Regions from separate parts of the Streptomyces sp. NPDC052687 genome, predicted to be linked through region 1. Evidence: riboswitches for the same ligand, from Rfam matches in the RefSeq annotation. Region 1 holds a riboswitch; each other region holds the start of a gene.
What was found. A riboswitch is a leader RNA that binds a small molecule or an ion and turns the genes downstream of it on or off. The one in region 1 is predicted to bind thiamine pyrophosphate.
Positions count from the first base shown of each region.

Region 2: it holds a riboswitch for thiamine pyrophosphate, as region 1 does, so the genes downstream of both, AB0K92_RS09240 (thiamine ABC transporter substrate-binding protein) here and thiC (phosphomethylpyrimidine synthase ThiC) in region 1, are expected to answer to the same signal.
Region 3: it holds a riboswitch for thiamine pyrophosphate, as region 1 does, so the genes downstream of both, thiO (glycine oxidase ThiO) here and thiC (phosphomethylpyrimidine synthase ThiC) in region 1, are expected to answer to the same signal.

Region 1 is NZ_JBFATR010000005.1:118,200-128,698, forward strand. It holds gene AB0K92_RS08080 (LacI family DNA-binding transcriptional regulator) at 375-1,487, shown strand; gene AB0K92_RS08085 (metallophosphoesterase) at 1,692-2,801, shown strand; gene AB0K92_RS08090 (hypothetical protein) at 3,083-3,946, shown strand; gene thiC (phosphomethylpyrimidine synthase ThiC) at 4,036-5,841, opposite strand; TPP riboswitch at 5,834-6,023, opposite strand; gene AB0K92_RS08100 (YibE/F family protein) at 6,095-7,870, shown strand; gene AB0K92_RS08105 (SsgA family sporulation/cell division regulator) at 8,100-8,537, opposite strand; gene AB0K92_RS08110 (IclR family transcriptional regulator C-terminal domain-containing protein) at 8,637-9,350, opposite strand; gene AB0K92_RS08115 (DUF5326 family protein) at 9,876-10,088, opposite strand; gene AB0K92_RS08120 (cupin domain-containing protein) at 10,215-10,499, opposite strand, start outside.
Region 2 is NZ_JBFATR010000006.1:118,919-129,417, forward strand. It holds gene AB0K92_RS09210 (hypothetical protein) at 1-683, shown strand, start outside; gene AB0K92_RS09215 (VOC family protein) at 812-1,219, shown strand; gene AB0K92_RS09220 (LAETG motif-containing sortase-dependent surface protein) at 1,629-2,312, shown strand; gene AB0K92_RS09225 (maleylpyruvate isomerase family mycothiol-dependent enzyme) at 2,443-3,243, opposite strand; gene AB0K92_RS09230 (ABC transporter ATP-binding protein) at 3,269-4,288, opposite strand; gene AB0K92_RS09235 (iron ABC transporter permease) at 4,288-5,889, opposite strand; gene AB0K92_RS09240 (thiamine ABC transporter substrate-binding protein) at 5,937-7,061, opposite strand; TPP riboswitch at 7,151-7,257, opposite strand; gene rlmN (23S rRNA (adenine(2503)-C(2))-methyltransferase RlmN) at 7,282-8,388, opposite strand; gene AB0K92_RS09250 (phosphatidate cytidylyltransferase) at 8,540-9,682, opposite strand; gene frr (ribosome recycling factor) at 9,682-10,239, opposite strand; gene pyrH (UMP kinase) at 10,384-10,499, opposite strand, start outside.
Region 3 is NZ_JBFATR010000021.1:77,457-87,955, forward strand. It holds gene AB0K92_RS18900 (class II 3-deoxy-7-phosphoheptulonate synthase) at 1-622, shown strand, start outside; gene AB0K92_RS18905 (bacterioferritin-associated ferredoxin) at 796-1,032, shown strand; gene bfr (bacterioferritin) at 1,060-1,536, opposite strand; gene AB0K92_RS18915 (sulfite oxidase-like oxidoreductase) at 1,722-2,354, shown strand; gene AB0K92_RS18920 (deoxyribonuclease IV) at 2,365-3,267, opposite strand; gene pknB (Stk1 family PASTA domain-containing Ser/Thr kinase) at 3,402-5,336, opposite strand; gene AB0K92_RS18930 (thiazole synthase) at 5,451-6,245, opposite strand; gene thiS (sulfur carrier protein ThiS) at 6,249-6,449, opposite strand; gene thiO (glycine oxidase ThiO) at 6,446-7,666, opposite strand; TPP riboswitch at 7,775-7,886, opposite strand; gene AB0K92_RS18945 (hypothetical protein) at 7,939-8,289, shown strand; gene AB0K92_RS18950 (FAD-dependent oxidoreductase) at 8,445-9,620, shown strand; gene AB0K92_RS18955 (Rv2175c family DNA-binding protein) at 9,798-10,163, shown strand; gene thiE (thiamine phosphate synthase) at 10,298-10,499, shown strand, end outside.

The DNA of each region.
Region 1 (10,499 bases):
TGAGGATTCGGCCCGGCTGCGAACAGGTGAGCGCACACCGGATAGCGGGGAAAGCCAACCTCCCCCGTCCCAGCGGCATCAGGGGCATCACCGCCCGAAGGCGTACGAAGCGGGGGGCGCGCCGCACATATATCTACGCGCCGGTGGCTCACTCCCTGGCGCGCATCCCCCATGCAGGTGAGTTGAGACCTCTTCGAGACCTGGACCGGTCAACAGGCGGGTGCACGCCGACAAGTCACGTCCTATGCCCAACCGCTTCAACTACCTCTAATTCAGAGGCGATTGCCGCCGCCCAGCCATGCAGAAACGTGCCTGTCAACGGCTGCATATGCGTCCGCACTACCCCACCGCATGAGCCCTACTATCGGCTCGCCATGACAGCAGCAGGGAAGCACCAGGTGAGCCGCGCGGAAACCTCACGTCGAGGCAGCCGGCCGGGCCGGGCGGGCATCAGAGACGTGGCCGCCGCCGCCGGAGTCTCCATCACGACCGTCTCCGACGCCCTGAACGGCAAGGGCCGGCTCCCGGACGCCACCCGGCGCCATGTCCGAGAAGTCGCCGACCGGCTGGGATACCGTCCCTCGGCCGCGGCCCGCACCCTCCGTACCGGCAAGTCCGGCCTCATCGGCCTGACCGTGACCACGTACGGGGATGAACCTTTCACCTTCACCGAGTTCGCGTACTTCGCGGAGATGGCGCGGGCCGCCACCTCGGCCGCGCTCGCGCGCGGCTACGCCCTGGTCATCCTGCCCGCGACCTCCCGCCACGACGTCTGGTCGAACGTCGCCCTGGACGGCACCGTCGTCATCGACCCCTCCGACCAGGACCCGGTCGTCAGCGAGCTGGTCCGGCAGGGTTTACCGGTCGTCTCCGACGGCCGCCCGGCCGGCTCCCTGCCGGTCACCGCCTGGGTCGACAACGACCACGAGGCCGCCGTCCTGGGCATCCTCGACCACCTGGCCGACGCCGGCGCCCGCCGGATCGGCCTGCTCACGGGCACCACCACGGACACCTACACCCACCTGTCGACCACCGCGTACCTGCGCTGGTGCGAGCGCGTCGGCCAGGACCCGGTGTACGAGGCCTACCCGGCCCACGATCCGTGCGCGGGCGCCGTCGCGGCCGACCGGCTGCTCGCACGCCCGGACCGGCCCGACGCGGTCTACGGGCTGTTCGACCCCAACGGCACCGACCTGCTCGCCGCCGCCCGGCGCTACGGCCTGCGCGTACCGGACGACCTGCTGCTGGTCTGCTGCAGCGAGTCCACCGTGTACGCCAACACCGAACCGCCGATCACCACGCTCTCCTTGAAGCCCCGCCGGATCGGCACGGCCGTGGTCCAGCTCCTCATCGACGCCATCGAGGGCGTCGAATCGGAGCACACGGTCGAGCAGGTGATACCGACCGAGCTGATCGTGCGTACCTCGTCCCAGCGACGCCCGCCGCGGACGACGGTCAGCCCGCCACGGGTCCCCGGAGAGGGCTAGGGTCCGCGGAGGAGGGCCGGACAGGGCGGGCACCAGGTCGGTCGAAGCCCGGCCCAATCGGGGCGAAAGCCGCAGTGAACTGGACTCTTGCTCTGATTCACCACCCCTGGGTCATCACACGGCGCGATCCGCATTCCTATGATGGGCCCACGACACCGCGGGCCGCTGCGACCAGGCAGTCCGAAGCGGTGCAGCTGCGGCGCGATGGTGGAGGGGTCGATGACTCAGGGGGCCGGTCAGGGACCCGAGGTGGAGCGGACGGCGACGTTGCGCGACTTCCGGGTACCCGCGTACGTCCACGAGACCGGTCCGTACGTCCACAGCTCTCACCCCGGCGAGGTCCCCGGCCCCGTCGTGGAGCCGGTGTCCTTCCCGCCGGAGTACACGCCGACCCAGCGCGACCTGCCCGTGATCAACCGGGGTGACACGCTTCAGGTGACCGTCGACCCGGCGCCCGCCCCCGCCCCCGCGCCCGTCGCCCAGCCCGCCACGGTTCCGGGCCCCCTGTTCGTCGTGGGCGACGTGCACGGCTACCTCGACGAGCTGGTGGCCGCGCTGCAGGAGAAGGGCCTGATCGACGCCGCCGGGCACTGGTGCGCGGGTACCGCGCGGCTGTGGTTCCTCGGCGACTTCACCGACCGCGGCCCGGACGGCATCGGCGTCATCGACCTGGTGATGCGGCTGTCCGCCGAGGCCGCCGCGGCCGGCGGTTACTGCAAGGCCCTGATGGGCAACCACGAGCTGCTGCTCATCGGCGCCAAGCGGTTCGGCGACACGCCGGTCAACTCCGGCGCGGGCACCGCGACCTTCCAGGCGGCCTGGCTGCTCAACGGCGGCCAGAAGACCGACATGGACCGCCTCCAGGACCACCACCTGCAGTGGATGGCCCGCCTCGACGCGCTCACCGAGATCGACGGCCATCTGCTCGTCCACTCCGACACCACCGCCTACCTGGACTACGGCGACTCCATCGAGGCCGTCAACGACAACGTCCGCGAGACCCTCACCCGCAACGACGCGGACGAGGTCTGGGACCTGTTCCGCAAGTTCACCAAGCGCTTCTCGTTCCGCGACGAGGGTGGCGCCGACGCCGTGCGCACCCTGCTCGACACCTACGGCGGCACCCGCATCGTCCACGGCCACAGCCCCATCCCCTACCTGCTGGGCGAGGTCGGCTCCGAGGACGGCGAGGACAGCACCGGGCCCGTGGTCGAGGGACCCCACGTCTACGCCGACGGTCTCGCCATCGCGATGGACGGCGGCGTGACCATGGCCGGGAAGCTGCTGGTCCAGCAACTCCCGCTGCACAGCTGAGCGTTCGGCGTCCGGGCATCCCCTCGAAGCCCGACCGGCGTCGGACCCGTGCCCGATCGGTGCGGATACGCGCACGACCGGTGTCCGGCCGGCGCCGCACCGGATCCCGACCGGTGTCCGACCGGTCGGTAACGCCGCAGGCCGGGGCCCAATTTCGGTAAACCCCCTGTCACCGCCTGCCGTCACCGCTCTACCATCGGCATATCCGTAGCAGGCTCCCCTCCGTTTCTGCCCGACGGCTCGTCAGCGTGCGAGCCCCAAGCCCTACGGAGCATCGGGGGATGCACATGAACAGCGTTCCGCAGCACCTGCTGAGCGAGGACCGCCAGGAGTACGAGCGGCTCCTCGACGAGGCGCTGCGCTCGGCACCACACCGCCCGGAACTGGCCGCTGTCGGACAGCGGCTGAACACCGAACAGCTGCGCACCATGGCGCTCGGCGCCACGGCCCTCATCACCGCGGCCGCCACGAGCGAGTACCAGCACTATGTGAAGGTCCGCGAGGAACTGCGCCACCCGGCGGCGTCCACCCCGTCGTCCGTCCGCGCGTCCGACTCCGCCGAGCCGGGGCCGAGCGCGATGGGGCTCGCCACCACCATGGGAGAGGCCGCCGAAACCGCCGGCGCGGGCGTCGTCGCCGTGATCGCCGTCCTCGCCCCCGTCCTCGCCGGCACCGCCGCGGCGATCTTCCTGCTCGTCGGCTACATCCTGAAGATGCTCGACCCCGATCAGGCGTTCGCCCGGACCATGCTCACCACCGGCTGGATATTCGGTGCCGTGACCGCCCTGGCGATCCTCGTCGCCGCGGTCGGTCTCCTGCTCACCGCGCTGCGCAACCGGCCCACACCGGAACCCGGTCCCTACGGCGCGGAGAACAGCGAACTGGCGCAGGCCAGAGAAGCCTGGCGCGAGGCCCTGCTCGAACGCGGCATCGTGCCGTTCCTGCGCGAAGCCCTCGCCGAACCCGGCACCGCCGCACTGCACCACACGGCACCGCCGGCGCCCACCGGCCGCATGCCGCACCTCGGGTACGACCGCCCCGGCTTCACCAGCCCCGGCGACGGCCGGTCGGCCGGGCGGCCCCGCTTCACCAGCCCTGACTACACCAGCCCGGACTTCGGCGGCCCGGACCACCATCCGGAGTGACCGCTGGCTTGCGCCCCCATGGTGCGGGGAGCGCAAGCCGGAGACGGCGCCTTGCCGGGCCCCGCGGGCGTCTGCCGGTCGCGGCGCGGTCAGTCCGCGATCGGCAGATAGACCCGGTTGCCCGCCGCGGCGAACTCCTTCGACTTCTCCGCCATGCCCTGCTCGATCTCCGCCTGGGTGCCGCCGTGTTCGCGGCGGATGTCCTGGGAGATCTTCATCGAGCAGAACTTCGGCCCGCACATCGAGCAGAAGTGCGCCGTCTTGGCGGGTTCGGCCGGCAGGGTCTCGTCGTGGAACGCACGGGCCGTGTCGGGGTCGAGGGCCAGGTTGAACTGGTCCTCCCAGCGGAACTCGAAGCGCGCGTCGGACAACGCGTCGTCCCACTCCTGCGCACCGGGGTGCCCCTTGGCGAGGTCGGCCGCGTGGGCGGCGATCTTGTAGGTGATGACACCGGTCTTGACGTCGTCACGGTTGGGCAGGCCCAGGTGCTCCTTGGGCGTGACGTAGCAGAGCATGGCCGTGCCCCACCAGGCGATCATCGCGGCACCGATGCCGGAGGTGATGTGGTCGTACGCCGGCGCGACGTCCGTCGTCAGCGGGCCGAGCGTATAGAACGGAGCTTCATCGCAGATCTCCTGCTGAAGGTCGATGTTCTCCTTGATCTTGTGCATCGGGACATGCCCCGGGCCCTCGATCATGGTCTGTACGTTGAAACGCTTCGCGATCCGGTTGAGTTCCCCGAGCGTCTTCAACTCGGCGAACTGCGCCTCGTCGTTGGCGTCCGCGATCGAGCCCGGCCGCAGGCCGTCACCGAGGGAGTAGGTGACGTCGTACGCGGCGAGGATCTCGCACAGTTCCTCGAAGTTCTCGTAGAGGAAGGACTCCTTGTGGTGCGCCAGGCACCACGCCGCCATGATCGAGCCGCCGCGGGAGACGATGCCGGTCTTGCGGTTCGCGGTCAGCGGGACGTACGCCAGGCGCACGCCCGCGTGGACCGTCATGTAGTCCACGCCCTGCTCGGCCTGCTCGATGACGGTGTCCTTGTAGATCTCCCAGGTCAGTTCCTCGGCCTTGCCGTCGACCTTCTCCAGGGCCTGGTAGAGCGGCACGGTGCCGATCGGGACGGGGGAGTTGCGCAGCACCCACTCGCGGGTGGTGTGGATGTTGCGTCCGGTGGACAGGTCCATGACCGTGTCGGCGCCCCAGCGGGTCGCCCAGGTCATCTTCTCGACCTCCTCCTCGATGGAAGACGTCACGGCCGAGTTGCCGATGTTGGCGTTGACCTTCACCAGGAACCGCTTGCCGATGATCATCGGCTCGATCTCCGGGTGGTTGACGTTGGCCGGCAGCACCGCCCGGCCCGCCGCGATCTCCTCGCGGACCACCTCTGGAGAAACGTTCTCCCGGATGGCCACGAACTCCATCTCCGGCGTGATCTCGCCGCGGCGCGCATACGCCAGCTGCGTGACCGCCTGGCCGTCACGGCCCCGGCGCGGCTGGCGCGGCCGTCCGGGGAAGACCGCGTCGAGGTTGCGCAGGCCGCCGCGCGGCGAGGTGTGCTTGATTCCGTCGTCCTCGGGACGGACGGGACGGCCCGCGTACTCCTCGGTGTCGCCGCGGGCGATGATCCAGTTCTCCCGCAGCGGTGGCAGACCCCTGCGGACGTCGGTGTCGACGTTCGGATCGGTGTACGGGCCGGATGTGTCGTACAACGTGACCGACTGCCCGTTGGTGAGGTGCACCTGGCGGACCGGCACCCGCAGGTCGGGGCGGGTGCCCTCGACGTACGCCTTGTGCCAGCCGATGGACTTCCCGGCCTCCCCGTCGGTCGACGTCCCCGTCGCGACGGAGGCGTTCTGCGTGGAGGCAGGCGTGCGCGCGTCCTTGATGGTCATGAGACCTACTCCCTACGCCGGCATTACCCGGTAACAGGTTCGGCGGTCGACGCAGCGGTATCCGTCATCCGACGTCTCGTGTGAAACATCACTCGCGATGGGTGATGTTTCATGTGAAACATCGCTGGGACGGAGGTCAGCGCCCTCTCAGCCCGGTGCTCCGAGCTCCCGCGTGTACAAAGGTGCCTCCACGCTAGCGTCAATTCGGGCGCGGTGAACAGGGGGCCCCGGTCGTTCTTGCGATGATCGGTCGGTGACCACGACGCAGCATCCCCCGTTCCCACCGCCCGAGCCCCCGCGCGGCGCAGGCCCCGGAGGCGGTCGTCACGACGAGCGTGCCGCCGGGGCGCACCCCGGAAGTGGTCCCGGAAGCGGCCCCGGAGGCAATCCGGGACGTGACTCCGGGGGCGGCTTCCGAGGTGGGTATGGAGACGGGCCCGGATCCGGTGACGGACGTGACCCCGGGCACGGTGACTGGTTCGGGTCCGGCGGCGGCCACAGCGCCGGGCACGGTGGCGAGTCCACGTCCGGCGGCGGCCACGGGCATCGCGGCGAGCCGGGTGCCGGTGGCGCGCCTGGACACGGCGGCGGGTCCGGCTTCGGAGGCGGCCACGGTGGTGGGTCGAGCTCCGGCGGCGAGTCGAACTCGGGTGGCGGGTCGAACTCCGGAGGCGGGCACGGAGGCGGTCACGGCCATGGTGGCGGGCACGGTGGCGGTGGCGGGCACGGGCACTCGCACAGTCATGGGCACGGCCCCGCGACGCCCGTCTCCCGGCATCTGCGCAAGCTGATCGCCGCCGTCCTCATCCCCTTCGCCGCCGCCGTGGTGGTCGGGCTGGCCGTGCTCTGGCCCGGCGGCGCACCGCCGCACGAACGGACCGGGGTCGGTTTCGACCGGCAGACCCAGCAAGCCACGGTCACCAGGGTCGAGAAGGTGGACTGCGGTGCGGTCAACGCCTCGGCACCGCCCCCGACCGGCGACACCTCCACCGCCGAAGGCTCCTCCGCCCAGCAGCAGGCCAACGGCACCTGCAAGAAGGCGACCATCCGCGTCGACACCGGCGAGGACAAGGGCCGTACCTTCAACGAGATCGTCCAGCCGGACCAGTCACGGCAGCTGGAGGAGGGTCAGAAGGTGATCGTCGCCTACGAGCCCTCCGCCCCGAAGGACCTTCAGTACTCGGTCACCGACGTGAACCGCAGGCTGCCGATGGGTCTGCTCGCCGGTCTCTTCGCGCTCGCCGTCGTGGTCGTCGGGCGGCTGCGGGGCGTCATGGCGCTGATCGCGCTGGCCATCAGCTTCCTGGTGCTGAGCTTCTTCGTCCTGCCGGCCATCCTGCAGGGCTCCAACCCGCTGCTGGTGGCGGTGATCGGGTCGAGCGCCATCATGCTCATCGCCCTCTACCTGTGTCACGGACTGTCGGCCCGGACATCCGTGGCAGTGCTCGGCACCCTGATCTCGCTGCTGCTGATCGGTGTGCTCGGCTCGCTGTTCATCGGCTGGGCCGCGCTCACCGGCGACACCGACGACAACACCGGCCTGATCCACGGGCTGTATCCGTCGATCGACATGAGCGGTCTGCTGCTCGCCGGCGTCATCATCGGTTCGCTGGGCGTCCTGGACGATGTGACGGTCACCCAGACGTCGGCGGTCTGGGAGCTGCACGACGCCAACCCGACGATGGGCTGGCGCGGCCTGTACCGCGCGGCCATCCGGATCGGCCGCGACCACATCGCCTCCGTCGTCAACACGCTGGTCCTGGCCTACGCGGGCGCCGCCCTGCCGCTGCTGCTGCTCTTCTCGATCGCGCAGAGCAGTGTCGGCACGGTCGCCAACAGCGAGCTGGTCGCGGAGGAGATCGTGCGCACGCTGGTGGGCTCGATCGGTCTGGTGGCCTCGGTGCCCGTCACGACGGCCCTCGCCGCGCTGGTGGTCTCGGCGGACCGCCCGGCGGCGGAGCCGGCGACGGCCGGCTCACGGACGCCGATGCCGCGCAGCGGGGGCCGGGGACGACGCCGCAAGCGGTGACGCTGCCGGTGCCGTCCGACGGCCACCGCACGCCGGCGCCCCAGCGCCCCGTGCCCACCGGCCCACCACCGGGGCACCGGGCGCCACCGGGTCACCGAGTCATCGGCCCACCGACCCCACTGCCTACCGGCCTCCCGGACCACAGATACGTCGGTAGGCCGATACGCAGGTACGCCGGTACGCAAAAAAGCCAAGAAGAAGCGTTACTCCACTCGAAGTACGCGCCGCCTCAACCCGCGCTCTGCTCCTCCGCGAGGATGCGGTCGAGCGCCTCGTCGAGGTGCGCGTCGAAGTCGGCGAGCGAGCCTTCCTGCCCCAGGGGCACCAACTTGTCGGTGCGGTCCAGGAAGGCGACGAGCGGCGCCGACGAGGAGCGGAACAGCGCCTGGTCGGCGCCCACCTGCAGCCGGATCAGCACCTCGCCCAGGGAATCGGGCTCCACGGGGGAGACCCGCACATCGCCCTCGCCGCAGGCCCGGCCCACACCGTCGATCAGCAGCTCGCGCCCGAACGCCCAGGTGACCGGCGCGTCTCCGGGCAGATGGAAGGTCAGGCGGACGGCGTAGGGATCACAGGTCTCGTACCGCAGCTCCACCGGGATGCGGAAGGAGAGTTCCTCGGAGACGAGAAAGCTCATCATGACCTCTGCCTGTACGGACTCGCGCATCGCCTACCCCGTCTGTTGCCGTCGATTGGCCGGGAATCAACCGTTGAATACTGCTGGCATCTTGCTGAACGTACACAGCAGATCACAAGGAGTGAGTTTTCAGATACTGATAGAAAGCGGGAGCGACCCCAGAAGGCGCCCGACCTCGTTCTGCAACTGACGGGCCGCGGGCAGCAGCCGGTCGGCCTGATGACAGGGGAGGGAGATGGCCATCGTGGCCGCCGTCGCCCCCACCGTGATCGGGATCGCCGCGCAGACCGTGCCCAGCGCGTACTCCTGACGCTCGATCACAGGTTCCATCCTGCCCACGCGTTCCAGACGCCGGAGCAGCGTTCGATTGTCACGCACCGTGTACGGAGTGAGGGACTGCACGGGATAGCGCTCCAGGTGATCGCGGCGGGCGGCCTCGTCCAGCTGGGACAGCAGACACTGGCCGATGGCGTGCGCGTGGCCGGTCTCGCGAAAGTCCGCCCACTCCTCGACCGCCGGATTGCCGGGGCTGTCGGAGACGCACACCACCTCGATCTCGCCTTCCCGGTAGATCGCGTAATACACCGGCACACCGATCGAATCCCGCCAGCGTGCGAGTGTCTCGGCCACCGTGCTGCGACGTTTCTCCTGTGCCCCGCTGCTGCTCAGCCGCTCGGCCGCCGCGCCGAGGAAGAACAGCCCCTTCTCGCGCCGCAGATAGCCCTCGTGCACCAGGGTGCGCAGCAGGTGGTAGGTGGTCGGGAGGGCGAGGCCGGTCTCGCGGGCGAGTTGTTTGGCCGGTGCGCCGTTGTCGTGGCCGGCGACGCACTCCAGAAGGCGCATCGCGCGCTGGACCGAACCGATGAGCGTCGTGGACTGCTGTGCGGGCGGGGTCTCGGGGCGCGCCCGCGGCACCGGCCGCCCGGAGGAGGACGGGGCGGCCCGCCGGGGTGCCTCCGGGCTGCGCGCGGAGGAGCCGGCAGGGGTGGGCTGCTCGGGAGGCCGCACGCGCAGGGCCTGGGGGGAGGGGCCAGGGCGGGAAGGGGCGGGGGGTGCGTGGGGTCCTGCGGGTGCGGTGTCAGCCGTGGCCAAGAGGTCACTCCCGGAAGCGCGAGGGGGCAGCCCGTGCGGAGAAACACGGGTGGGATGTGGGGGTGTACGCCGCTCGCGGGCTCGTCCCGCGGGGGTTCCGGACTCTATTCGTCCGCCACGGCCCGCAGACGCCCCGCAGGGGAAACTTCCCCCGCCCGAGGGAACCGGCCGTTCCTGTTACCGGCCCCCGTCACCCACATCTCCATCTGTCGCCCCCGTCGCCCCCGTCGCCCCCGCGAGCACACCGGCCCCGGTCGCCCCGCGACGGACGCGCGTCTACCAGTCGCCCTTCGTCGAGGAGCCGGCGGTGAACTTGCGTACGACGTAGATGAGTCCGGCGACCAGTGCCACGAAGAGCAGCAGCTTGAACAGCAGTCCGATCACGAAGCCCACGACGCTCGCGATCAGGCCGCCGAACACCACCAGGGCGATGACCGGCACCGCGACCCACTTCACCCACCACGGCAGCCCCGCGAAGATCTCTCGCATCGCCCTCGCCTTTCTCTCGTCTTCGATGTCCTGCCCTCGATGCTAGGTGCGTGGGCAGGCCCGGCGGGGGCCTCGCATCCCTTGTCGTCCCCTGAGCTGTCCCCTAGGGAATCCCGGGGCCCGGCCTCAGCTCTCGGGCGGAGAGAACACCACCAGGACCCGCAGATCCTCGCTGATGTGGTGGAACTTGTGGGGCACGCCGGCCGGGACGTACACCACGCTGCCGCGCGCCACCTGCGTGGTCTCCATCCCGACGGTGAGCGAGGCCCGGCCGCTGACCACGAAGTACACCTCGTCCTGGCGGTGCGGTTGCTGCGGGTCGTGCTCCCCCGCGTTCAGCGCGTACAGGCCGACCGACATGTTCCGCTCACGCAGGAACTGCAGGTAGGCCCCCTCGTTGGCGGCGCGCTC
Region 2 (10,499 bases), on a different contig from region 1:
CCGCGCGTACGCCGGCCGCCGCCACGGCCGACTCCCGGGGCGCGACACCGCCCGCGCCGGCCGCCCCCGCCGGCCTGCCCACCGCCGCCCCGCCGAGCCTCCCGTGGGGCATCGCCACCCTCGCCGCGGGCCTCGCCGTCGAGGCCTACGCGACCGGCGCCACCACCGCCGCCGACCTCACCACCCCGAGCGGCCTCGGCGCCGGCCCCCTGGGCGTCCTCGCCGGCTGGGTGATGACCGCCGTGGGACTCGCCCTGGCCGGGCCGGGCCTCACCCACCTGTGCGGCCGCCTCCTGCAGTGCGCCCGCCCCGGCGCGCTGCGGCTCCTCGCGGGCCGCGCCCTGATGGCGGAGGCCACCCGCATCGGCCGCCCGCTCGGTGTCGTCTGCGCGGTCACCTCCGCGGCGTACGCCCTGGCCACCCTCCAGGACCCGGTCACCCTCGGCCCGCTCACCACTCTCGGGGCGCTCCTGGTCGGGGGCTGCGCCACGGCGACGCTGCTCACCGCGGCCGTCGAGACGCGGCAGTCCCGCGCGGACACCACCGCCGCCCTGGTCCGCCTCGGCGCGCCCGGCACGGTGCTGCGCGGCGCCGCGGCCCTGCGCGCGGGCGCGCTGCTGGCGGTGTTCGGCCCGCTGACCCTGACCGTCGCGGCGCTGGCGGCGCAGCCGCTGACGAGCTGAGCGCCCACGGCATCCCTGCCGGAGCCGTACGGAACGTCGTACGAAAAGGGTCGCCGCGCACCGATGAGTTCGCGGCGGCACGCCGGTCTACCCCATCGAGAACGACGACAACCGAGGGAGAGACCCTGATGTACCAGCAGATGATCTTCGTGAACCTGCCCGTCGCCGACCTGGACGCCGCGAAGAAGTTCTTCACCGAGCTGGGCTACTCGATCAACCCGCAGTTCAGCGACGAGACCGCGGCCAGCGTCGTCATCAGCGACACGATCGTCGCGATGCTGCTCACCAAGGAGAAGTACGCGCAGTTCACCAAGAAGGAGATCGCCGACGCCACCCGGACCAGCGAGGTGCTGATCGCGCTGAGCGCGGAGAGCCGGGAGAAGGTCGACGAGCTGGTCGACAAGGCGATCGCGGCGGGCGGCACGGCCTCCGGCGAGACGCAGGACCTCGGCTTCATGTACGGCCGCTCCTTCGACGACCTCGACGGCCACACCTGGGAGGTCGTCTGGATGGACCCGGCGGCGATCGAGGGCTGACGGCCCGGCAGGAGGAGGCCGCCCGGCACGGGCGGGTGCGGGCGCGTCCGACACCCGCCCCGGTCCGGCGAGCTGACGGGCCGTACGGACGCCCTCCTGACGGACCGTACGAACGCCCTCCTCACCGCGGACATCCCCGGCGCCGCCTCGCCGGCCGACCGGATCGAGACGCTCGGGAGGCGTTGAAACGTCTCGTCGGTTAATAAGCGGGCAAAGCCAACCCCTGCGAGGGGCATATGCATTGACACTTCTTATGGAGCGCTTATAAACCTGTGAGACTCCTGGGGGTGCCGGGGCGGGCGCCGTGAGCCGGTGTCACCTCGCTACCCTCGTCAACCCCCCGCATGTGCGAATCTCGTAAAGGACAAACGTGTCCATAACCCGCCGTAACGTTGCACGTTCCGTGCGCATGATCGGTGTCGCCTCCGCCGCGGCCGCCCTGACGCTCGGCGTCGCGGGCACCGCCCTCGCCTGTGACATCAGTGAGTTCTCCGCCGTCGCCGAGTGCGAGGGCACCAAGGGTGTCATCAGGGTCACCGACAAGGACCCCTCGGGTGTCCCGGCGACCGTCTCGGTCTACCTGGAGAACAACGGCGCCGACGAGCGTCTGGTCGGCACCCAGGAGGTCCGGGGCTCCCGCGAAGGCGTCACGATCACCTTCGAGGAGGACTGGAGGCCGAACGCCACCTACCGGATCCACGTCAAGGCCGGGAACCAGGTCGACGACGACATCAAGCCGGACCTGACCACGCCGTCCACGCCGTGCAAGCCGGACGACAGCCCGACCCCGACGCCGACCCCGACCCCGACGCCGTCGGAAACCCCCTCCGACACCCCGTCGGCCTCCGAGACCCCGTCGGCGCCGGAGGACTCCGCCACGCCCGTCCCGTCCGCCCCCGAGAGCGGCAGCAGCGCCCCGGCGGACACCGCGAGCAACGCGCCGTCCCCCGCGGCCGGGGAGTCCAACCTCGCCGAGACCGGCGCCAACTCCAACACCGGTCTGATCGTCGGCATCGCGGCCGCCCTGGTCGCCATCGGCGGCGGCGCCGTCTTCTTCGGCCTCCGCCGCCGCGGCGCGAACAGCAACCACTGATCGCACCGCGCCCCACACCGGCCCGCCCTCGATACGACTCGGGGGCGGGCCGTCGGCGTGCCGGAGCCCTCCCCCGGCAGCGGCACCGACCCGGGCATCACGACGGCGACAGCGACGGCACCGTCAGCAGTCAGCCGAACGTCGCCCGCTCCAGCCAGAACTCCAGCAGCTCCCGCTCCCCCCGCACCTCCAGGCCGGGCGCGTCCAGGGGCAGCCGGCGGTAGAAGGCGAGCAGCACCGAGGTGAGCGGGCCGCGCAGGGCGACCGTCGCCTTCTCGTGGCCGCGCCGCCAGACGACCCCGTCCTCGGTCAGCTCGATCACCCACTCGGCGTTCAGCTCGGGTGCGGTGTCGGTGGCGTGGAGGTGAAGAGTGCGGCGGTCCCTGCCGCGCAGCTCGCTCGCCGAGTCGTCCGGCAGGGCCCGCTGGACGAACTGCACGATCTCCAGCCACTCGTCCACGGCGTCCGCCGCCACCTCGGGCGCCACCTCGTAGGGCAGCCCGGCGGCGAGCGTGGCGTCGGCGCGGTGCACGGTGATCTCGTGGGTCATCCGGCGCGCCCAGAACCCGGCGGTGTTGATCCCGGACCAGGCCCACACCACGGCGTCCGGACCGGCCTCCCGCAGCGCGGCGACGACCGCCTCGCCGCTCTCCGCCAGCCAGGCGTCGAGCGCCGCCGCGTCCCCGGTCGCCTCGGGCCCGGTGCCACCCGGCACCTCGCTCAGGCCGATCTCCTTCTCGGCCCGGGTGCGCACCAGCAGCTCCACCCAGCGCAGCGCCCCGCCGGTGTGCCGCACCAGCTGTTCCAGCGACCAGTCCGGGCAGGTCGGCACGGTCGCGGAGAGATCGGCGCCGGACGTCACCACGGACCTCAACCGGCCGAGCTGGTGCGCTATTTCGTCGCAGTAGCGGTCGTGCGCGAGTCGGCTCATGACCCGCACCCTATGATCGGCTCGCTCAGTCGAGCACCACGATTTCGGCCACGTCGAACTCCACGCCGACCACGTCCCCGACCTCCGGCGCCGACCGCAGCGCGCACGCCGCCTCCAGGCGCGGGGCGTCCTCCGGCTGGAGGTGCACGGCGACATGGGTGCCCTTGAAGGTGCGGGCGGCTACCGCGCAGCGCAGCCCGGCGTCGGGGGCCACCAAGCGCACCCCGGCGGGCCGGACGAGCAGGGTGCGCGCCCCCTGGGCGGCGCCCTCGGGGACCGGCAGCTTGCCCCAGGGAGTGGCGGCGGCCTGTCCGGCGACGGTGGCGTCGACCACGTTCTCGAAGCCGAGGAAGCGGGCCACGAACGCGTCCGCCGGCCGCTGCCACACCTGAAGGGGCGTCCCGGACTGGGCGATCCGCCCGTCCCGCATCACCACGACCCGGTCGGCGAGCGCGAACGCCTCGCCCTGGTCGTGGGTGACCGCGAGCACGGTGGTGCCGAGCCGGCCGAACAGCTCCCGGAGTTCCACCACCAGCCGTTCCCGCAGCGACCGGTCGAGCTGGCCCAGCGGCTCGTCCAGCATCAGCAGCCGTGGCCGGGGCGCGAGCGCGCGGGCCAGCGCGACCCGCTGCTGCTCGCCGCCGGAGAGCGCGGCCACGGCCCGGCGGCCGGCGCCCGGCAGCCCGACGAGGTCCAGCAACTCCCGTACGCGCTCGTCCTGCTGCCGCCGGGGAACGCCGTGCATCCGCAGCCCGAAGGCCACGTTGCCGCCCACGTCCCGCTGCGGGAACAGCTGATGGTCCTGGAACATCAGCCCGAGTTCACGCCGGTGCGCGGGCACCCCCGTCTGGTCGCGCCCGTCCAGCACCACCCGCCCGGCGTCCAGGCCCTGCAGCCCGGCCACCGCCCGCAGCAGCGTGGACTTGCCGCTGCCGCTGGGCCCGAGCACGCACACCACCTCGTGCTCGGCGACGACGAGATCGACCGCGTCGAGCACGGCCCGCCCGCCGAACCGCACCGTCGCGCCCTCGACCCGCAGCAGCATCAGAACTCCCCCGTCCGGTCGGTCCGCAGCCGCTCCAGCACCAGCAGCGCCACCGCGCACACCACCATCAGAATCGTCGACAGGGCCATCGCCTGCCCGTAGTTGAGGTCGCCGGGCCGTCCCAGCAGCCGCGCCACGGCGACCGGCAGCGTGGGGTTGTCGGGGCGCGCGATGAACACGGTCGCCCCGAACTCCCCGAGCGACACGGCGAACGCGAACCCGGCCGCGACCAGCAGCGCCCGCCGCACCATCGGCAGGTCGACCTCCCGCCACACCCGCCACGGCGACGCCCCGAGCACCGCCGCCGCCTCCCGCAGCCGGACGTCCACCGCGCGCAGCACGGGCAGCATGGTCCGCACCACGAACGGCACCCCGACCAGCGCCTGCGCGAGCGGCACCAGGATCCACGAGGCGCGCAGGTCCAGCGGCGGCTCGTCGAGCGCGATGAGGAAGCCGAAGCCGACGGTGACGGCGGACACGCCGAGCGGCAGCATCAGCAGCGCGTCGAACCCGCGCACGAACCGCCCGGCGTCGCGCCGGGTCAGCGCCGCCGCCGCGAGCCCGCCGATCACGACGGCGATGGCGGTCGCGGCGAGGGCGTACCGCAGCGAGTTGCCGATCGCCTCGATCGGCGGGACCAGGAAGGTGCCGCCGTCCGCGCGGGTCAGCGCCTCGTAGTACAGGAAGCCGGGCGCGTCCAGGGAGCGCTGCACCAGCACCGCCAGCGGCAGCACCAGCAGCAGGGCGATGGTGACGAGGACCCCGGCCAGCAGCGCCCACTGCCCGGCCCCGCGCGGCCGGCGCGCGGTGACCGCCGCGTCCACCAGCCGCAGCGCGCTCTCCCGCCGCCGTACCGTCCAGGCGTGCACGGCGAGGATCGCACCGACCGCCGCGAACTGAACGAGGGTGAGCACCGCGGCCGTGGACAGGTCGAAGATCTCCGACGTCTGCCGGTAGATCTCGACCTCCAGGGTGGAGAACGCGGGCCCGCCGAGGATCTGCACCACGCCGAAGGAGGTGAAGGTGAACAGGAACACCATCAGCGCGGCGGCGGCCACGGCGGGCGCGAGGGCGGGCAGGGTGATCTGCCGCCAGGCCGCCCACCGGGACGCGCCGAGCATCCGAGCGGCCTCCTCCTGCCGCGGGTCGAGCTGCGCCCACAGCCCGCCGACGGTGCGGACGACGACCGCGTAGTTGAAGAACACGTGCGCGAGCAGGATCGCCCACACGGTGGTGTCCAGCCGTACGCCCCACAGCTCGTCCAGCAGTCCGCCGCGCCCGAGCAGCGCCAGGAACGCCGTACCGGCCACGACCGTGGGCAGCACGAACGGCACGGTCACCACCGCCCGCAGCAACTGCTTGCCGGGGAAGTCGAGGCGGGCGAAGACATACGCGGCGGGCAGCGCGAGCAGCAGGGTGAGCGCGGTGGAGGCGAGCGCCTGCCAGGTGGTGAACCACAGCACGTGCCGGATGGCGGGGTCGGCGGGCACGTCGACGAGCCGCCCGAGCTGCCAGGACCCGTCGGCGTTCAGGCCGCGGGCGACGATCGCGGCGACGGGCCAGGCGAAGAAGACGGCGAAGAACGCGACGGGCAGGGCCATGAGCCCGAGCCGCGCCGCCGCGCTCTTCGCGCCGCCCCGGCGGGGGGTTACTTCAGTACGAGCGAGGTCCACGACTTGACCCAGTCGTCACGGTTGTCGGCGATCTTCGCCGGGTCCATGGTCTCGGGGTCCTCGGCCTGCGGGCCGTACGTCGCGAACTCCTCGGGCACCTTCGCGCCCTCCCGCACCGGGTAGACGAACATGTTCAGCGGCATGTCCTCCTGGAACTCCTTGCCGATCAGGAAGTCCAGGAGCGCCTTGCCGCCCTCGGGGTTCTGCGCGTTGCTCAGCAGCCCGGCGTACTCGACCTGCCGGAAGCAGGTGCCCTCGGCGACGCCGGTCGGTGCGGTCTTCGGCTTCGGGTCGGCGTAGATCACCTCGGCGGGCGGCGAGGAGGCGTACGACACGACGAGCGGCCGGTCGGCGTCGGCCTTCTTCCCGCCGGCGGAACCGGAGAACTCCTCGTTGTACGCCTGCTCCCAGCCGTCGACGACCTTCACGCCGTTGGCCTTGAGCTTCTTCCAGTAGTCCTGCCAGCCTCCCCCACTCTCGGCTTCGCTCGAGCGGGAGGTGCCCCCATCGCCGTACTTCGCGGCGGTGCCGAGCAGGAAGCCGAGGCCCGGCGAGGAGGTGGACGGGTTCTCGGTGACCAGCAGGTTCTTGTACTCCGGCTTGATCAGGTCGTCGAAGGAGTCCGGCGGGGTCAGCTTCTTCTCGCTGAAGTACGCCTTGTCGTAGTTGACGCAGATGTCGCCGGTGTCGACGGGCGTGACCCGGTGCTCCGCCTCGTCGGCGCGGTACTCGGGCCGGATCAGGTCGGAGCCCTTCGCCTCGTACGGCTGGAAGAGGCCGTTGTCGAGGGCGCGGGAGAGCAGGGTGTTGTCGACGCCGAAGAAGACGTCGCCCTGCGGGTTGTCCTTGGTCAGGATCGCCTTGTTGACGGCCTGCCCGGCGTCGCCGTCCTCCAGCACCCTGACCTTGTAGCCGGACTTCTTCTCGAAGGCGGCGAGGACGTCCTTCGAGACGGCCCACGAGTTGTGGCTGACGAGCGTGACGGTCCTGGATCCGGAACCGCCGCCGGACGCCTGGTCGCCGTCGGACGACCCGCACGCGGACAGCGTGACCAGGCCGAGCCCGACGGCCAGGATCGTGGCCTTCTTGGTGATGCTCACTGAATTCCTCCTGGAGGGACCAGGAAGAGACGCGGCCCCGCCCGGGAGCCTCCGGGGAAAATCCGGGGCTCCCGGGCAGGGCGCAACAGCTCGAGTGGTGACCGATCTCCCTACCCAGAATGACCTGGGCCAGGTTCGGAGGGTCTGCGGCCGGGTGCCGCACTCTCAGCGCTGTGGCGCTCCCCTGTCGGAATATGCAGATGTACTTACGCCCGTCAGACTACCGTTCGGTGGCGGCGAGCTGACCACACGCCCCGTCGATCTCCTGACCACGGGTGTCCCGGATCGTCACCGGCACCCCGTGCGCGGCGATGGCCTCGACGAACGCCTTCTCGTCCTCGGGCCGCGAGGCGGTCCACTTCGAGCCGGGCGTCGGGTTCAGCGGGATGAGGTTGACGTGTACCGGCCGGCCCTTGAGCAGCCGGCCCAGCCGGTCGCCCCGCCAGGCCTGGTCGTTGATGTCCCGGATCAGGGCGTACTCGATGGACAGCCGGCGTCCGGACTTCTCGGCGTACTCGAACCCCGCGTCCAGCACCTCGCGCACCTTCCACCGGGTGTTCACCGGGACCAGGGTGTCGCGCAGCTCGTCGTCGGGGGCGTGCAGCGAGATCGCCAGCCGGCACTTGAAGCCCTCGTCGGCGAACCGGTGGATGGCCGGGACGAGCCCGACGGTCGACACGGTGATCCCGCGCTGCGACAGCCCCAGCCCGTCGGGGGCGGGATCGGTCAGGGCGCGGATGGCGCCGACGACCCGCTTGTAGTTGGCGAGCGGCTCGCCCATCCCCATGAAGACGATGTTCGACAGCCGCGCGGGCCCCCCGGGCACCTCGCCGTCGCGCAGCGCCCGCATACCGTCCACGATCTGGTGCACGATCTCGGCGGTCGACAGGTTCCGGTCGAGCCCCGCCTGCCCGGTGGCACAGAAGGGGCAGTTCATGCCGCACCCGGCCTGCGAGCTGATGCACATGGTCACCCGGTCCGGGTAGCGCATCAGCACCGACTCCACGAGCGTGCCGTCGAACAGCCGCCACAGCGTCTTGCGGGTCGTGCCCTCGTCCGTCGACAGATGCCGTACGACGGTCATCAGCTCGGGGAACAGCGCCTCGCGCAGCTTCTCGCGGGAGGCGGCCGGGATGTCGGTCCACTGCTCCGGGTCGTGCGCGTACCGCGCGAAGTAGTGCTGCGAGAGCTGCTTGGCACGGAACGGCTTCTCACCGATCTCGGCGACCGCGTCCTTCCGCTCCGCGGGCGAGAGATCGGCAAGGTGCCGCGGCGGCTTCTTGGCTCCGCGCGGGGCGACGAAAGTGAGTTCTCCGGGCTTGGGCATGGTCCTACCAGTGTCGCAGATCCGATCGGGTGACCCGGGCCGCCCGGCTCGGCGCCCCCTCCGCCGCGCGGAGCCGCGGGCCGCGGACCCGCGGGTGTGCGAAAGCCCCCGCCCGGGGGCGGGGGCCAAGGCGCTGCCGGAGGGCGGCCGGTCAGCTGCTTCCGACGAAGGCCACGAGGAGCAGCCACACCACCGGAGCGGTGGGCAGGAGGGAGTCGAGGCGGTCCATGATGCCGCCGTGCCCGGGGAGCAGGGTGCCCATGTCCTTGATGCCCAGGTCCCGCTTGATCATGGACTCGCCGAGGTCGCCCAGGGTGGCGCTGGCCGCGACGGCGAGGCCGAGCAGCAGGCCCTGCCACCAGGAGCCGCCGTCCACCAGGAACTGCATGCACAGCGCGCCCACGGCCATGGCGAACGTCACCGCGCCCAGCAGGCCCTCGCGGGTCTTGCCGGGGCTGATCCGCGGGGCGAGCTTGTGCCTGCCGAACCGCCAGCCGACGGCGTACGCCCCGGTGTCGCTGACCACGGTCAGCAGCAGGAACGTCAGCACCCGCCACGGCCCGTCCTCGGCCGTCAGCATCATCGCGACGAACGTCGCAAGGAACGGGACGTAGAACGCGGCGAAGACGCCGGCCGTGACGTCCTTGAGGTAGCCCTCCGGGGGTTCCGTCATCCGCCAGACCAGCACCGCGAGCGCGGTGAGCGCCATCGCCACCCACGCGCCCTCGACGCCCCGGACGTACCCGGCGACCACCATGGCCGCCCCGCCGATCGCGAGCGGCACCAGCGGCGCGCGGATGCCCTTGCGCTCGTCGAGCCGCTTGGTCAGCTCCCACAGTCCGACGACCACCGCGACCGCGATCACACCGACGAACACGGCCTTGTAGACGAACAGCGACGCGATGATCACCGCGCCCAGTCCGACGCCGACCCCTATCGCGGCGCCGAGGTCCCGGCCCGCGCTCTTCTTCTGCGGGGCGGGGGCCGGCTGCGGGGCGTCGTGCATGGGCTCCGGATTCCTCGGCGCGCCGGAGGCGGGCGCCGACGTGCTCTCGTCTGGGAACAGCGGGCCGCTCAGCCGAGCGGCCCCCCGGCCGTCATCCTGGTTTCCGCCGTCCGCGGATACGTCGGACACGATGGGCATGGGCCGAGTCTGCTGCGCGTCACGCGCATCGTACGCGGGACCCGCCGGGACGGCGCCCTGCACGGGTCCCCGGACATGCCCCTGGGCAGCCCCTTGATCGGGCGGGCCCCAGTACCCGGTCTGCGGCGCCCCCCAGGAAGAGTCGTTCATCAGACCTCGAGCAGTTCGGCTTCCTTGTGCTTCAGGAGCTCGTCCACCTGGGCGACGTACTTGGCGGTGGTGTCGTCGAGCTCCTTCTCCGCGCGGCGGCCCTCGTCCTCGCCGATCTCGCCGTCCTTGATCAGCTTGTCGATGGCGTCCTTGGCCTTGCGGCGCACGGAGCGGATCGAGATCTTCGCGTCCTCGCCCTTGCCCTTGGCGACCTTGATGTACTCGCGGCGGCGCTCCTCGGTCAGCTCCGGGAACACCACTCGGATGATGTTGCCGTCGTTGCTCGGGTTGACGCCCAGGTCGGAGTCGCGGATCGCCTGCTCGATGTTGCGCAGCGCGCTCTTGTCGAACGGGGTCACCACGGCCATGCGCGGCTCCGGCACGGAGAACGAGGCCAGCTGGTTGATCGGCGTCGGTGCGCCGTAGTAGTCGGCCACGATCTTGTTGAACATCGCCGGGTGCGCACGGCCGGTGCGGATCGCGGCGAAGTCCTCCTTGGCGACCACGACGGCCTTCTCCATCTTCTCCTCGGCCTCGAGGAGGGTCTCTTCGATCACCACTTGCTCCTGCGTGTCTTGAGTAGGCCCGGCTGCGGTTGACGTGTTGTGGTCGGCGGCCGGCTGCGTCGCGTCTTCTTCCTGCACGGTTCCCGACCGGCAGGACATTGTCCATCCCCCGGCCGGGGTCCGTGGGTCAACCGGTCAGTTCCGGCTGCCCTGGTCACCCACCAGCGTGCCGATCTTCTCACCCTTGACGGCCCGGGCGATATTGCCCTCGGCCAGAAGCTCGAAGACGAGGATCGGCAGCTTGTTGTCAC
Region 3 (10,499 bases), on a different contig from region 1:
CGAGTCCGCGCTCACCCGCGTCGACTCGCGGACCGGTCAGCTCTACGACGTCTCCGCGCACATGGTGTGGATCGGTGAGCGCACCCGGCAGCTGGACCACGCGCACATCGAGTTCGCCTCGCGGATCCGCAACCCGATCGGCATCAAGCTCGGCCCGACGACGACGGCCGAGGAGGCGCTGCAGTACATCGAGCGCCTGGACCCGGAGCGCGAGCCGGGCCGGCTGACCTTCATCGTCCGGATGGGCGCGGACAAGATCCGCGACCGGCTTCCCGAGCTGGTGGAGAAGGTCACCGCGTCCGGCGCGGTGGTGGCCTGGGTGACCGACCCGATGCACGGCAACACCTTCGAGGCGGCCTCCGGGCACAAGACCCGCCGCTTCGACGACGTGCTCGACGAGGTCAAGGGCTTCTTCGAGGTCCACAAGGCCCTCGGCACCCACCCGGGCGGCATCCACGTCGAGCTGACCGGCGACGACGTCACCGAGTGCGTGGGCGGCGGCGACGAGATCTTCGTCGACGACCTGCACCAGCGCTACGAGACGGCCTGCGACCCGCGGCTCAACCGCAGCCAGTCGCTGGACCTGGCGTTCCTCGTCGCGGAGATGTACCGCGACCAGTGATGTACAGGGGCCGGTGAGCGGAGCGCCTGTTACAGGCGGTTTTCGGCCATGAAGTGGGGCGCGGATCACATACGATCCGCGCCCCACTCCGCTTTCGCGTCCCCGGCGCGATGGGTAAGGTTAGGTTTGCCTCACCGGTCACGGGGAGGGCAACGACTCGATCCCGGCGGGAGGTGAACCGCGTGTACGTCTGCTCTTGCTTCGGCGTCACCGAGCAGCAGGTCAAGCAGCACGCGGAGAACGGCGCCTGCACCCCTCGCCAGATAGCCTCCGCCTGCAAGGCGGGCACCGACTGCGGCTCGTGCGTCCGCCGGATCCAGGCACTCCTCGGCCGGGGCTCCTGCCCCCGCCGCGAGCTGGCCGACCAGGGCAAGCCGGTCCTCTCGGAGATCAGCGAAGCCGCCGCCTGAGCGGCCCGCCTCAGCCGCCCGCCGGGCCTAGCTCGGCTGCTCGATCTGCTGCGCGATGTACAGCGCCTCGCCGATCTTGTCGATCAGCTCCAGCTGCGTGTCCAGATAGTCGATGTGGTGCTCCTCGTCCTCCAGGATCGCCTCGAAGAGGTTCGCCGACGTGATGTCGCCCTTGGCGCGCATCACCTCGATGCCCCGCTTGAGGCGGTCGATCGCCTCCACCTCGATCTGCCGGTCGGCCTGGAACATCTCGGTCACCGTCTGGCCGACCCGCACGTGGAACAGGCGCTGGTAATTGGGCAGCCCGTCCAGCATGAGGATGCGCTCGGTGATCTTGTCCGCGTGCTTCATCTCATCGATGGACTCTTCACGCGTGTACTTGGCGAGCTTGGTCCAGCCTTTGTTGTCCTGGATCCGGTAGTGCAGCCAGTACTGGTTGATCGCCGTCAGCTCGCCGGTCAGCTGCTCGTTCAGGAATTCGAGGACCTCGGGGTCGCCCTGCATCGCAGAGGCTCCTTCCGCGCGGGGGAACTGCCAGGTTGCGCCGCATGATTGCACCGGCTGCGGAAGATCGTCCAGTAAGTGCGTACTTAGTAAGTAAGTGCATGCTTAGTGGTGCTTGGTGGTAGTTGCCCGTTTACGGGCCCGCCTGGTCCTGTGCACCGGCCGGGGTCTGTCAGGATGGATACATGGGTCATCCGGTGGAGCGCGAAACAGGAGAAGCAGCACGGTCCGAGCTTCCGCCGGGGCAGCGAGTGCAGCGCGGCTGGCCGGTCACGCACTACGGGCCGGTGCCCAAGTTCCGGCCGGAGCGCTGGGAGTTCAGGGTCTTCGGGGCCACCGCCGACGGCGAGAAGCACTGCTGGACCCACGAGGAGTTCACGGCTCTGCCGTACACCACCGTCGTCGGCGATCTGCACTGCGTGACGAAGTTCAGCATGCTCGGCGCGGAGTGGGGCGGCATCCCCGCGCGGACCATCCTGGAGATCGCCCCGCCCGCCGAGAATGTCACCCATGTGATGGTGTGGGCGGAGTACGGCTTCAGCTCGAATCTGCGGCTGTCCGACTTCGCCGCCGAGCGCACGATCTTCGCCACCCACAAGGACGGCGAGCTGCTCACCGCCGAGCACGGCTTCCCGCTGCGCCTGGTCGTGCCGCACCTGTACGCCTGGAAGGGCCCCAAGTGGGTGCGCGGCGTGGAGTACATGACCGCCGACCGCCGCGGCTTCTGGGAGGAGCGCGGCTACCACAACATCGGCGACCCATGGAAGGAACAGCGCTACTCCTACCAGGAGGAACCCGGAGAGGGCCCCGAACTGTGACCCTGCGGGGCTAGCCGGCCTCCCGCAGCTTCTTCAGGCGCTCCACGTCCGCCGCGTGGCCCTCCTTGCCGCCGGGGGTCTCGATGATCAGCGGGACGCCCTCGGTGGCGGGATGCGTCATCAGCGCCCGGAACGGGTCCTCGCCGATGTGACCGGCGCCGATGTTCGCGTGCCGGTCCTTGTGCGCGCCGACGACGTCCTTGGAGTCGTTGGCGTGGATCAGCTTCAGCCGGCCCTCGCCGACCGTCTCCACCAGCAGATCGAGCGTCTGGTGCATCCCGCTCGGGCCGGTCAGGTCGTGCCCGGCGGCGAAGATGTGGCAGGTGTCCAGGCACACGCCCAGCTTCGGATGCGCGTCCAGCGCCTCGAAGTACGGCTCGAAGTCCCAGGTCCGCGAGCAGAGCGAGGAGCCCTGGCCGGCCGTCGACTCCAGCAGCAGGAACGGGTCGTCGTCGTGGGTCAGCTCGTCCAGCAGCGGCAGCAGGTGCGCGCGCACCTGCTTCAGCGCCACCGACCGGTCCCGGCCGCCGGTCGCGCTGCCGGTATGCACCACCACGCCGAGCGCGCCGATCTCCCGCCCGCGCCGCAGCGAGTGCCGCAGCGACTCCACCGACCGCTCCACGGTCGCCTCGGTGTGCGAACCGAAGTTGATCAGATACGGCGCGTGGACGTACGCCGGGACCGACTCCGCCGCGCACGCCGCCCGGAACTCCTCGTCCTGCCGCGCGTTGCCGGCCGGTGTGGCCCAGCCGCGCGGGTTCGCGACGAAGACCTGCACGGTCTCGGCACCGATGTCGCGGGCGTACGACAGGCCCACCGAGCTGAGGCCACCGGCCACGGGGACATGGCTGCCGACGGGGTTGCGCCGGCGGCCGGGGAGATCGTGGAGGGGGCCGGGAAGTTCACTCTTCACCCGTTCAGGGTGTCATGGCGCGTCCCGTGGCCCGCACCGCCCGGCGGCCGGTGTGAGCGACGCCTCGCCGGCCGGGAGCGGACCGGGAGCCTGGGCGGGCGCGGGACGGGAGCCCGGCCGGGACCGGCCGGCGGTCAGCGGATGGTGATGGTGATCGTCGAGCCCTCGGGCGCCGGCTCGCCGCCCGCCACCGACTGCTCCTTGACCGTGTCGCCGAACAGGCCCAGCAGCCCGCGGTCCTCGTCGACCTGGAAACCGGCGGCCTCCAGCTTGTCCTTCGCCTCGTCGACGCTGTCCCCGACCACGTCCGGGACCTCGACCATCACCGGGCCCTTGGACACCGTGAGGGTCACCGTGTCGCCCTCGGCGGCCCTGCCGCCCGCGCCCGGGGACTGCCGGGCGACCTGACCCTGCTCGTGCTCCGAGTGCACCCGCCGCTCGGCGACCCGGACCTTCAGACCGGCCTCCGCCAGCTGCTCCCGCGCGTCGGCGAGGTCCTGTCCGACGACGTCCGGGACGTCCACCGGGCTGCCCTTGCTGACGGTGAGCGCGATGGCGGAGCCCGCCTTGCGCTCGGTGCCCGCGACCGGCTCGGTGCCGATCACGAAACCCCGCTCCACCTCGTCGCTGAACTCCCGGGTGACCATGCCCGGCTCCAGGCCCTCGTCCTTCAGCACGTCCCGCGCCTTGTCCAGGCGGTAACCCGCCAGGTTCGGCACCTTCACGGTCTGCGGGCCGTCGGAGACGGTCAGCGTCACCGAGTCGTTCTGCCGTATGCGGCTGCCCGGCGCGGGGTCCGTGCTGATGATCGTGCCGCGCCTGACCGTGTCGCTGTACGCGTGCTCGACGTCACCGACCTCCAGGCCGGCGTCCGTGAGCCGCCCCTCGGCCTGCTCCTGCGTCTTGCCGAGCACCGCGGGCACGCGCGTGAACTGCCCCGAGTTGATGTACCAGACGCCGGCGCCGAGCCCGAGGCCCAGCAGGACGGCGGCGACGACCGTGACCACCGCGCGCGGCGGCCGGGGGCGGCGCCGGGGCGCCGGGACGGGCGGGCGCTCCAGCCGGCTGGTCCGGTCGGACGGCACCGCGGCATCCTCGTCGTCCCCGTCGACCGGCAGCACGCGCAAGGGCGTGGTCAGCGCGCGCGGGATCACGCTCGTGCGGTCCTCCGCGTTGTCGTGCTCCGCCGCCAGGGCCTGCGGCGGGACCGCGTCGAGCTGGTCCGCGCTCAGCGCCGCGCGGGTCTCGCGGGCCTGGGCGAGCAGCGCCACCGCGTCGTGCGGCCGCAGGTCCGGGGTGCGGGCGGTCGCCGAGGCGGCCAGCTCGTCCAGCTCGTACGGCAGGCCCGGGACGGCCGCCGAGGGCGGCGGGACATCCGCGTGGAGGTGCTGGTACAGCACCTGGGCCGGGGTCTCGCCGGTGTGCGGCTTGCCGCCGGTCAGCATCTCGTACAGCATCACGCCGCAGGCGTAGACGTCCACGCGCGGGTCGGCGGTGCCGTGCTCGATCTGTTCGGGGGCCAGGTAGGAGACCGTGCCGAGGACGGCGCCGGTGGTGCTGGTGACGGTGTCGACCGAGCGGACCAGCCCGAAGTCGGCGACCTTCACCCGGCCGTCGTCGCCGATCAGGACGTTCTCCGGCTTCATGTCCCGGTGCACGAACCCCGCGCGGTGCGCGGCGCCCAGCGCGGCCAGCACCGGCTCCAGGATGTCCAGCGCGGCCCTCGGCTGGAGCGCCCCGCGCTCGCGCAGTACGTCGCGCAGGGTGCACCCGGCGACGTACTCCATGGCCAGATAGACGTACGACCCGTCGGTGCCCTGGTCGAAGACCTGCACCACGTTGGGGTGGGCCAGCCGGGCGACCGACTTGGCCTCCCGGATGAACCGGTCCACGAACGACGCGTCGGCCGCCAGCGTGGGGTGCATGACCTTCAGCGCCAGCACGCGGTCCAGGCGGGTGTCCACGGCCCGGTAGACCGTGGCCATCCCGCCGACCGCGATCCGCGCGTCGACGCGGTATCGGCCGTCGAGCAGCTGCCCGACCAGAGGGTCCTGAAGGGTCGTGTCCACGCGGGTGAGTCTACGAGCCGCCACCGACACCGCCTGCCGTCACAGCGGCCCCGGGGGCGGACTGCAGCAGAGCTGTGACCGTCCCCGGGACGGCGGTCCCGGGACGGCGGCGGATCAGAACGCCGGGCGCTCCGGGTCCAGGTGGGCCCGGCCCTCCACCGGGGAGGACGCCTCGGCGAAGTGGCGGCGGGGGATACGGCCCGCGCGGTGGGCCAGCCGGCCCGCCTCGACCGCGTGCCGCATCGCCTCCGCCATCAGCACCGGCTGCTGGGCGCGGGTGACCGCCGAGGCGAGCATCACCCCGGCGCAGCCCAGCTCCATGGCGAGCGCGGCGTCGGACGCGGTGCCGGCGCCCGCGTCCAGGATCACCGGCACGCGCGCGTGCTCGACGATCAGCTGGAAGTTGTGCGGGTTGCGGATGCCGAGCCCGGAGCCGATGGGGGAGCCGAGCGGCATGATCGCCGCGCAGCCCACGTCCTCCAGCCTGCGCGCCAGCACCGGGTCGTCATTGGTGTACGGCAGCACGGTGAAGCCGTCGTCGACCAGCGTCTCGGCGGCCTCCAGCAGCTCGATCGGGTCCGGCAGCAGGGTGCGCTCGTCGGCGATGACCTCCAGCTTGATCAGGTCGGTGCCCAGCGCCTCCCGCGCCAGCCGCGCGGTGAGCACCGCCTCGCCGGCGGTGAAGCAGCCCGCGGTGTTCGGCAGCACCCGGATGCCCAGCCTGTCGAGCACGGAGAGCACCGAGCCGCGCACGCCGGGGTCGACCCGCCGCATCGCGACCGTCGTCAGCTCGGTCCCGGAGGCCACCAGTGCCCGCTCCAGGACCTCCAGGCTGGGCGCGCCGCCGGTGCCCATGATCAGCCGGGACGTGAAGGTCGTACCACCGAGGACGAAGGGGTCGTCGGCCATGGGTCAGCCTCCTTGGACGGCGGTGAGGACTTCGACGCGGTCCCCGTCGGAGAGCGCGGTCGTCGCCCACTGTCCGCGCGGGACGACGGTTTCGTTGAGGGCGGCGGCCACGCCGGAGGGCGCGGCGGTGAGCGTGCGGACGACGGCGTCGAGCGCCGTGCCGGGCGCGACCTCGCGGGTCTCGCCGTTGACCGAGATGTTCATGCGGGCTGCTCCGTGAGGGCGGGCTGCGAGGGGGAGTGGGGGAGGGGTGTGCTCTGCGCACGTGCGGCCTTCGTGGCCGCCTCGCTGAAACGCTGCGGCGTGAACGGGCGGGCCTCCTCCGGCAGTCCGCCGGTGGCCAGGGCGTGCGCGAGCGCGTCGCCGGTCACCGGGGTCAGCAGCACTCCGTTGCGGTAGTGGCCGGTGGCCAGCAGCAGCCCGTCGAGGCCGGTCGGGCCGAGCAGCGGAGCGTTGTCGGGGGAGCCGGGGCGCAGCCCCGCGCGGGTCTCCGTCAGCGGCAGCTCGGTGATGCCGGGCACCAGCTCGTGGGCGTCGCGCAGCAGCTCGTAGACGCCGCCCGCCGTCACCGTGGTGTCCCAGCCCAGCTCCTCGCTGGTGGCGCCGACGACCAGCTCGCCGTTCTCGCGCGGCACCAGGTACACGTGGCTGCCGCGCACCACGGCCCGCACGGTCCGGCTCAGGAACGGCGCGTACCGCGCGGGCACGGTCAGCCGCACCACCTGCCCCTTCACCGGCCGCACCGGCGGCACCACGGCTTCGGGGACACCCGCCAGGCGCCCGCTGAGGCTGCCGGCGGCGAGCACCACCTGCCCGGCGGCCAGCGCGGTGCCGTCGGCGGTGACCACGCCCGTGGCGCGGTCCCGTGCGACGGTGAGCCGCTCCGCGCGGACCCGGTGGAACACCACCCCGGAGCGCTCGCAGGCGGCGACCAGGGCGGCCGCGAGCCGCCGCGGGTCGATCTGGTGGTCGCCGTCGACCCGCAGGCCCCCGCGCACGCCGGGCGCGAGCATCGGCTCCAGGCGCCGGCACTCGCGCCCCGACAGCCACTCGGAGTCGAGCCCCGACTCGCGTTGCAGGGTGTGCAGTTCGCGCAGGTGGGCGCGGTCGTCGGCGTCCAGCGCGACGGCGAGGGTGCCGCACTGGCGGTAGCCGAGGTCGTGGCCGGTGAGGTCGGTCAGCTCGGCCGCGAACTGGGGGTAGCGGCGGGCCGAGGCCAGGTTCAGGCCGAGCAGGGTGTGCTCGCCGTAGTGGAGTTCGGTGACGGCGGCCAGCATTCCGGCCGCCACCTGGGCGGCCCCGCCGCCCGGCTCCGGGTCGAGCACCGCCGTGGCGAACCCGCGCTGCGCGGCTCGCCAGGCCGTGACCAGACCGATGATCCCGCCCCCGACGACCAGGACGTCGGGGGCCGCTGATGAGATGACGTCGGACGTGACCTCAGGGGTGACATCGGAGACCTCAGGGGTGATGTCAGGGCTGACATCGGAGGTGACACCTGAGGTGACGTCGGATGTGTCGGACGTACGCGACATGGGCGTCCAGCCCCTCCCTTCGCCGGCATGACCCGGATCAGGTTCGTACGGTCGGAGGCCGCCAGCCTCCCTCTCAGCCCGGTGCGTCCGGGCTCCCGCGAGTGCTTTACGTTGGCCACCCTAGCCCGACGCCGTATGTCTCAGTAAGGGAGCCTCCGCCCGTGGCCCGCAGCCTCGACGGTCTCGTCCTCGCCCCCGTCGCCGACCAGGCCCCCGGCCAGGTGGGCACGGGCACCCGGTTCCGCTACCACGAGCGGGACGGCGAGATCTGGGCCGAGTACGAGGGCGGCGACATCGCGCGCGGGCACCTCGTGGGTACCCGGCGGGGCGACCGGCTGGACTTCCGGTACGTCCAGCTGCGGCACGACGGGACGACGGCCTGCGGGCACTGCGTGTCGCACGTGGTGGAGCTGCCCGACGGGCGGGTGCGGCTGGAGGAGACCTGGGAGTGGGAGTCCCGGGAGGGCGGCGGGACCAGCGTTGTGGAGCAGGTCACCACGCGGGAGCGGTGACTGACGGAACGTCAGGTGTCTAGGGTGACGACTATGGTGATCAGGTGAGCGAGCAGACGCAGGAGCGGGGGACGCGGGCAGCGCGGTCGCGGGCTGGGGAGGCTCGGGAGCGGGAGGCGTCCGCGCCGCGGCGGGTGGTCGTGGCGGGTGCCGGCATGGCCGGGGTGCAGACCGCGGTCGCCCTGCGGGAACAGGGGTTCACCGGCACGGTGACGCTGATCGGCGCGGAACCCCACCAGCCGTACGACCGGCCCCCGCTGTCCAAGGCCGTCCTGCTCGGCACGGCCGAGGGCTCCGCCTTCGACGTCGACTTCGAGGCGCTCGGCATCGACCTCCACCTCGGCCGCGAGGTGCGCGGGGTGCGCCCCGCCGACCACGAGCTGGATACCGAGGCCGGGCCCGTGCCGTACGACGTCCTGGTCGTCGCCACCGGTGCCGAACCGGTCCGGCTGCCGGGCGCCGAGGGCGTGCCGGGGGTGCATCTGCTGCGCACCCTGGACGACGCCGAACGGCTGCGGCCGGTGCTCGGCCGGCAGCACGACATCGTGGTCGTCGGCGCGGGCTGGATCGGCGCGGAGTTCGCCACCGCCGCGCGGGAGGCGGGCTGCGCGGTCACCGTCGTGGAGGCCGCGGACCATCCCCTGGCGGGCGCGCTGCCCGCCGAGGTCGCGGCGCCGATGGCCGCCTGGTACGCCGACGCCGGGGCGGACCTGCGCACGCGCACGCGCGTGGCGGGCGTCGAGCCCGGCGCGGTGCTCCTCGACGACGGGACGCGGCTGCCCGCCGGGGCCGTGGTCGTCGGCATCGGCGCCCGCCCCGCCACCGCCTGGCTGGCGGGCTCCGGCATCGAGCTGGGGGCCCGGGGCGAGGTCGTGGCGGACGCCGGTCTGCGCACCTCCGCGCCGGACGTCTACGCCGTCGGCGACTGCGCGTCCTTCCCCTCCGCGCGGTACGGCGAGCGCCTGCTCGTCCACCACTGGGACAACGCCCTCCAGGGCCCCCGCACGGTCGCCGCGAACATCCTCGGCGCGGCCACGGGGGAGCCCACCGCGGTCTACGACCCGGTCCCGTACTTCTGGTCCGAGCAGTTCGGCCGCTTCGTCCAGTACGCCGGCCACCACGCCTCCGCCGACACCCTGCTCTGGCGCGGGGACCCGTCCGGACCCGCCTGGACGGTCTGCTGGCTCCGCGACGACCGCCTGGTCGCCCTGCTGGCGGTGGGCCGCCCCCGCGACCTGGCCCAGGGTCGCCGCCTGATCGAGTCCGCCACCCCCATGGACCCCCGCCTCCTCACCGACCCGAGCCGACCGCTGAAGTCCGCGACGGCGTGACCCGCGCACCGCGCGGACGGTGGCGCGGGGCCCGGCGCGGCGCACTCTGCGCGGCGGGGGCGCCGCGCTGCCGTCCGGTGACATCCGGCACCCGTGCGGGTCTGCCGCACACTCCGTCGGCCCTGCCGCGGGTGCCCTGGGTACCGAGTGTCAGTGCGGGATGGCAGGCTTGGTGACGTGACCGAGATTGACGCAAAGATCGATGCTCTCGTCCCCGCCTGGCTCACCCTCCCCGACATCGCCGAAAAGCTCGGCGTCGAGGTGACGCGTGTGCGGCAGCTGGTCAAGGACGGCCAGCTCATCGCCGTACGCCGTGGTGAGAACCGCGCGCTGCACGTCCCCGCCGCCTTCATCGACGGGGACAAGGTCGTCAAGGGCCTGTCCGGGACCCTGACGCTGCTGCGGGACGACGGCTTCACGGACGAAGAGATGCTGGAGTGGCTCTTCACCCCCGATGACAGCCTGCCCGGCACCCCCGCGCAGGCCCTCAGCGAGAATCGCGGCACGGAGGTGAAGCGCCGGGCCCAGGCGCTCGCCGTCTGATCCGAGCACACCGAACGAAGAACGCTGACCGACCGTCCGGAGTACGGGCCGCGGCGCGCACGGGGCCACGGCCGTGGTTCACTGCGGCCCGCGGCCCGGCCGCGGCCCGTACGCCACCGACAACGGGGGGACCCATGCCCGACACCGCCACCACCGCGCGCGCCCGCCTGGCCGACGCCCGGCTCTACCTGTGCACGGACGCCCGCAAGCGCCAGGGCGACCTGCCCGAGTTCCTGGACGCGGTGCTGGCCGGCGGTGTCGACATCGTGCAGCTGCGCGACAAGGGCATGGAGGCGGCCGAGGAGCTGGAGCACCTGGCGGTCTTCGCCGACGCCT